DNA from 2 places in the Brachybacterium sp. GCM10030267 genome. Region 1 is predicted to be linked to the other one. Evidence: predicted binding sites of a transcription regulator. Region 1 holds the regulator's gene; the other holds the start of a gene.

What was found. The regulator HrcA, encoded in region 1, represses chaperone genes, less so after heat shock. The targets are predictions, from matches to a motif close to TTNGCACTCGNNNNNNNCGAGTGCNAA.
Region 2: the regulator HrcA is predicted to act here: its motif matches at 1,761-1,787, upstream of groL (chaperonin GroEL).

The regions. Positions count from the first base shown of each region.
Region 1 is NZ_JBHTCX010000012.1:419,743-423,123, reverse strand. Features, by position in the region: gene ACFQS2_RS13005 (DUF3097 domain-containing protein) at 1-814, opposite strand, end outside; gene hrcA (heat-inducible transcriptional repressor HrcA) at 1,004-2,014, shown strand; gene dnaJ (molecular chaperone DnaJ) at 2,135-3,259, shown strand; gene ACFQS2_RS12990 (16S rRNA (uracil(1498)-N(3))-methyltransferase) at 3,289-3,381, shown strand, end outside.
Region 2 is NZ_JBHTCX010000010.1:137,493-140,873, reverse strand. Features, by position in the region: gene ACFQS2_RS08885 (uracil-DNA glycosylase) at 1-472, opposite strand, end outside; gene ACFQS2_RS08880 (DUF3263 domain-containing protein) at 550-879, shown strand; gene ACFQS2_RS08875 (LytR C-terminal domain-containing protein) at 976-1,593, shown strand; gene groL (chaperonin GroEL) at 1,976-3,381, shown strand, end outside.

The sequences.
Region 1 (3,381 bases):
CGGCCGCCAGGATCCGCTGCCAGCCCTGGCCGATGTCTGCCTTGTCCGCGTGGGGCCAGCCGAGCGCGGCGAGCGTGCCGACCTTGATGTCGGTGCCCTTGGGGATGTGGGGCCACGTCGTCAGGCCCACCCGAGCAGGTCGCACCGCCTGCCACACATCGACGTAGGGATGCCCGAGCACGGAGACGTTGCCCCGCGCACCGGGAAGCCTCATCACCTCGGCGGCGATCCGCGATTCCTTGGAGCCGGGCACCAGATGGTCCACGAGGATCCCGAGCCTGCGGCCGGCAGACGGCCCGAAGTCCTGGACCCGCTCGACGAGGTTGTCGGCGCCTTCGAGCTGCTCTACGACGATGCCCTCGATGCGCAGGTCATGGCCCCACACCTTCTGGATCAGCTCGGCGTCGTGGGTGCCCTCGACCCAGATCCGCGACGCGCGCGCGGTGCGGGCCTTCGCCCCCTCGACATAGACCGAGCCGCTCGCGGAGCGCTTGCGCACCGGGGCCTGGCTGCGCGGCGCGGGACGGGTGAGCACGACCGGCTTGCCGTCGATCATGAAGCCGGGGCCCAGCGGGAAGGTGCGGCGCTTGCCGCGGCCGTCCTCCAGCTCGACGATCAGCTCACCGGCGATCTTCTCGACGCGGGTGATGGCCCCGGTGAAGCCCGTCGAGGCCTCCTCGACGACGAGGTCGCGCTGCGCGGCGACCTCACGGGCCACGGGGCGGCGGCGATGATGAGCGGGCGGACCGGAGGAGAGCACGTCGGAGCCGTACCGGTCAGGGAAGCGATCGGATGCTGCAGGCACGCGCGACACCGTACACCGGTGGCGAACACCTCCCTGCGAGCCCCGCCGGGGACGCGTAGGATTGGCACTCGGCAACGGTAGGTGCCAGCCTCGCTCCCGGTGGTCCGTCGGCGTCCAGGAGCCCGTCGGCCCGCGAGCGGCTCGAGCACCGGCCGGAAGCCGACATCGAGATCGAGATCTCCGTACGCAGAGCAGGAGGTGAGGGACACGGACGCCCGGAAGCTGCAGATCCTCGGCGCGATCGTCGAGGACTACGTCTCCACGCGTGAGCCCGTGGGCTCCAAGTCCCTCCTGGAGCGGCACGAGCTCGAGGTCTCCGCCGCCACCGTGCGCAACGACATGTCGGTGCTGGAGGAGGAGGGGCTGATCCATCAGCCCCACACCTCGGCCGGCCGGGTTCCCACGGACAAGGGCTACCGCGCCTTCGTCGACCACGTGGCGACGGTCAAACCGCTCTCGGCCCCCGAGCGCCGGGCCATCCAGACCCTGCTCGAGGACGCCGGTGACGTCGAGGAGCTGCTCGGGCGCACGGTGCGGCTGATGGCTCAGCTCACCCAGCAGGTGGCGATGGTCCAGTACCCGGCGCGCCGCCAGGCCCGGATCCGTCATGTCGAGCTGGTCAAGGTCGCCGAGTCCCTGCTGCTGATCGTGCTGATCACCGAGTCCGGCCGCGTCGATCAGCGCACCGTCCCGGTGCTGGCCGCCCGGCCTGCCGAGTTCTACGTGGATCTGCGCGACCAGCTGAACCGCTACATCGCCGGCCGCGAGGTCACCGACCTCGAGCGGCCCGTGGCAGACCTGCTGGAGGTCACCCCGCACGCGGACAAGGCCTCCGTCGCGGAGGTGACCGAGGCGCTGTCGGCCCTCGCCGCCACCCGCGCCGAGGACCGCATCATGCTCGCCGGGACCGCCAACATCGCCCGCTCCGCCGAGGACTTCGCGCGGGATGTGGAGCCGTTGCTGGACGTGCTCGAGGAGCAGCTGGTGCTGCTGCGGCTGTTCACCGAGATGCACGCCTCGCCGGGGTCCGTCGAGGTGCGCATCGGCTCGGAGCTGGAGGACCAGGTCCTCCAGCAGGCGGCCGTGGTGGGCGCCGGGTACGGTGCCGGCTCGCACCTGGCGATCCTCGGCCCCAGTCGTATGGACTACGTCAGCGGGATCTCCACCGTCCAGGCCATCGCCCGGTACGTCTCCCGGTATCTCGAATGACCCGCGCGTGCGCGCACGCCTCGCACCGCGTTCCCGACCGCAAGCACCCATCGCCCCGCGCCCGCTCGCCGCACGCCGCGGCCCCCGGACGCCCCGACTCCCCGGTAAGGATCCTTCACCGTGAACGATGACTACTACGAGCTCCTCGGCGTCTCCCGCGACGCCTCCACCGAGGAGATCAAGAAGGCGTACCGGAAGCTCGCCCGCACCCTCCACCCGGACGTGAACCCCGATCCCGAGGCCTCCGAGCGGTTCAAGAAGGTCTCCCAGGCCTACGAGACGCTCTCGAACCCCGACAAGCGCCGCCAGTACGACATGGGCGGCGGCCCGGGCATGGGCGGCGGGTTCCCCGGCGGCGGTGGCGCCGGATTCGACTTCAACGACATCTTCGACATGTTCGCCGGCGCCGCCGGCATGCGCGGCCGCGGCCAGGGTCCGGTGCCCCGTCAGCGCCGCGGCGGCGATGTCCTGCGCCGGGTCAAGATCGACCTGCGCGACGTCGTCTTCGGCACCGAGGAGGAGGTCACCTTCCGCACCGCAGTGCGCTGTGAGCGCTGCGACGGCTCCTGCTGCGAGCCCGGCACCAGCCCCACCCGCTGCACCGCCTGCAACGGCAGCGGCCACGTCCAGCGCGTCGCCCAGTCGCTGCTGGGCCAGATGGTGACCATGGCACCGTGCCCGACCTGCGAGGGCCACGGCGACGTCATCGAGTCCCCGTGCACCGCCTGCTCGGGCCACGGACGCACGCCCGCTGAGCGCAGCGTGACCGTGCGCATCCCCTCCGGCGTCGAGAACGGCACCCGCATCCAGCTGCGCGGCGAGGGCGAGACCGGTGAGGCCGGCGGTCCTGCCGGCGACCTGTTCGTCGAGCTCGCGGTCAACGAGCACGAGATGTTCGAGCGCGACGGCGACGATCTCGTGGTGACCATGTCCGTGCCCATGACCTCTGCCGCCCTGGGCGCGACGATCCCGCTGGAGACCTTCGACGGCACCGAGGAGATCGACGTCAAGCCCGGGTCCCAGCCCGGCGAGGAGATCACCCTCAAGGGCCTCGGGGTGACTCCGCTGCGCCGTGAGCGCCGCGGCGACATCCGCGTCGTCCTGGACGTCTCCGTGCCGACCTCGCTGAGCGACGAGGAGCGGGAGCTGCTCGAGCAGTTCGCCGCGATGCGGGGAGACGAGAGCACCCGCCGCCGCGGCCACGGCCCCTTCGCCAAGCTCCGCGACCGCCTGCGCGAGTTCTGAGCCGGCGCCGACGGGAGAGGTGAGCGCCCATGCCGACGACCCCGCCCGGCTTCCTGGTCCTCGATGATGCCCTTGCCGCCGCCCGCGCGGGTGAGGCGCTCACGCTCGACGGCGACGAGGGC
Region 2 (3,381 bases), on a different contig from region 1:
GTGCCACCAGGGCGCGGATCGCGAGCTCGGTGACCTCCTCCCACCCGCGCCGACGGTGGGAGGCGGGGCTGCCGGGTGCCACTGTCAGCACCCGGTTCAGCAGGAGCACCCCCTGGTCCTGCCAGGCGGTCAGGTCCCCGTGCACGGCGCGGGGAATCCCCAGGTCGTCCTCGAGCTCGGCGTAGATGTTGGCGAGCGACCGGGGCAGCGGACGCACATCGCGCTCGACGGCGAAGGACAGGCCGATCGGATGTCCCGGCGTCGGATAGGGATCCTGGCCGACGATCAGCACCCGCACGTCGGCCATCGGGCGGGTGAAGGCGCGCAGCACCCGGTCGCCGGAGGGAAGGTATCCCCGGCCGGCGTCCACCTCGGCGCGCAGGAACTCGCCCAGGGCATGGATCCGGTCCTCCACCGGGGACAGTTCGCGGGCCCAATCGGCACTGATGATCTCGGTGAGCGGCTGCGGCATGTGACCAGTCTTCCATCCTCGCCAGGGGTGCGGCGCGCCGCCGATGACCGGCGCCTCGGGAGCCGTACTGTCGGTCCATGCCTTCCGACCACGACGCCTCTGCGGAGCCCGACGCGGCCCGTCAGGGCTCGCAGGACGCCCCGCCGACCGCCTCCTCGGAGCTGTCGGACCTGGATCAGCGCATCCTCGCCCTGGAATCGCGGACCTTCCGTTACGTCGGCTCCAAGGAGCGCGCGATCCGCGAGGAGATCGGGATCTCCAAGGTCGGCTACTACGTGAGGCTGAACACGCTGCTCGACGAGCCGGCGGCGCTGAGGGCGGCCCCGGCGCTGGTGAACCGGCTGCGCTCGCAGCGCACCTCCGAGCACGGCGCCGCCCCTGCGCGCGGCGCCGATCGCGTGGCCTGAGCGAGGACCGACCCGGGCCGAGGCGGGTCCGTGCCGACCCGACGTGCGGGGCGTGTGCTCCGACAACCTGCCGCCCGGAGCAGGTTTAATGGGGCCGTGGCTGATTCCCAGTATCCCTACCCGCCGGACCGTTTCGACGAGGAGGCGGACAGCGCCTCCTTCCACGGCGCCCACCGCGCCGAGGAGCCGTTCTGGCGCCAGAACCTGCTCTACATCATCATCATCGGCGCTGCCGTGGTGATGCTGGTCGTGCTGCTCTTCCTCATCGGCGGCATGGGCGGCAACGGGGACGAGCGGGCCGAGGACCCCACCACACCCGCCGCGAGCGAGTCCAGCGAGGAGGCCCCCGCCGACGGCGAGGAGGCGACCACCGAGGAGGAGCCGGCCCCGGAGCCGGATCTGTCCACTCCCGTGCTGGTCGTCAATGCCGGCGGCATCAACGGGCTGGCCGGAACCTGGGAGGAGACCCTCGAGGGCGAGGGATGGACGGAAGTCGGCGTCGCCACCGCGGACAACACGCAGGAGGAGCCCGTCGTGTTCTACCGCGACGAGGCCGACGCCGAGAGCGCGCAGGCACTCGCCCAGCAGGTCGGTGCCGGGGAGGCCCGTCAGAGCGATGAGTACGACGCACGCATCACCTTCGTGGCTGTCGACGAACCCGGCGCGGACGCCGAGGGCGAGGACGGCGGCGGCGAGGACGGCGGCGAGGGCTGAATCCCGCAGGCCGAAGGCCTCTCACGCATGCAGGGCGCGCGTCGACCCCCGATCCGGGAGGGCGGCGCGCATTCTGCATCGTCGGGCGAATGGACTCCCCGGAGGTTCCGCTGCCAGAAGAAGCCGCCCAGGGTTAGCACTCTCCGGGTCGGAGTGCTTATGATGATCTGGCACTCGATGATCGAGAGTGACAGCGCCGATCGGCGAGGCCGCCCTCGAGAGTCGTGAGCCTGTCCGGGGAGCAGTCCGCTGCTTCGCCGGCCACCAACATTCCGGCCCCGTGAGGGATCCGGCGCCGTGGGACATGAACACGGCGTGGGGTGCCGTCCGTCGCGGGCACGAGGGTCGGGTGGACACCACACCACACGGGAGAGATTCCACAATGGCCAAGCTCATCTCTTACGACGAGGAGGCCCGGCGCGGCCTCGAGCGGGGTATGAACCAGCTCGCCGACGCCGTCCGAGTCACCCTCGGCCCCAAGGGCCGCAACGTCGTGCTCGAGAAGTCCTGGGGCGCCCCCACCATCACCAACGACGGCGTGTCGATCGCCAAGGAGATCGAACTCGACGATCCCTACGAGAAGATCGGCGCCGAGCTCGTCAAGGAAGTCGCCAAGAAGACCGACGACATCGCCGGTGACGGCACCACCACCGCCACCGTCCTCGCCCAGGCCCTGGTCAAGGAGGGCCTGCGCAACGTCGCCGCCGGCGCCAGCCCGATGGCGCTCAAGCGCGGCATCGAGAAGGCCGTCGCCGCGGTCTCCGAGACCCTCCTGTCCCAGGCCCACGAGGTCGAGACCAAGGAGCAGATCGCCAACACCGCCGCCATCTCGGCGGCCGACCCGGCCATCGGCGAGCTCATCGCCGAAGCCCTCGACAAGGTCGGCAAGGAAGGCGTGATCACGGTCGAGGAGTCCAACACCATGGGCCTCGAGCTGGAGCTCACCGAGGGCATGCGGTTCGACAAGGGCTTCATCTCGCCCTACTTCGTCACCGACTCCGATCGCCAGGAGACGGTCCTGGAGGATCCCTACATCCTGCTGCTCAGCTCGAAGGTCTCCTCGGTCAAGGACCTGCTGCCGCTGCTGGAGAAGGTCATCCAGTCCAACAAGCCGCTGGCGATCATCTCCGAGGATGTCGAGGGCGAGGCCCTCGCGGTGCTCGTGGTCAACAAGCTGCGCGGCTCCTTCAAGTCCGTGGCCGTCAAGGCTCCCGGCTTCGGCGACCGCCGCAAGGCGATGCTCGAGGACATGGCGATCCTCACCGGCGGCACGGTCATCTCCGAGGAGGTCGGCCTCAAGCTGGAGACCGCCGAGCTGGACCTGCTGGGCCAGGCTCGCAAGATCGTCGTGACCAAGGACGAGACCACGATCGTCGAGGGCTCCGGCGACGCCGAGCGCATCGCCGGCCGCGTCTCTCAGATCCGCACCGAGATCGAGAACTCGGATTCGGACTACGACCGCGAGAAGCTCCAGGAGCGCCTGGCGAAGCTGGCCGGCGGCGTGGCCGTCATCCGGGCCGGCGCGGCCACCGAGGTCGAGCTCAAGGAGCGCAAGCACCGCATCGAGGATGCTGTGCGCAACGCGAAGGCCGCTGTCGACGAGGGCATCGTCGCCGGTGGTGGCGTGGCGCTGCTGCAGGCCGGTAAGGACACCTTCGACAAGCTGGAGCTCACCGGCGAGGAGGCGACCGGCGCGAACATCGTCAAGGTCGCCGTCGAGGCCCCGCTCAAGCAGATCGCCGTCAACGGCGGTCTCGAGGGCGGCGTCGTGGCCGAGAAGGTCAAGAA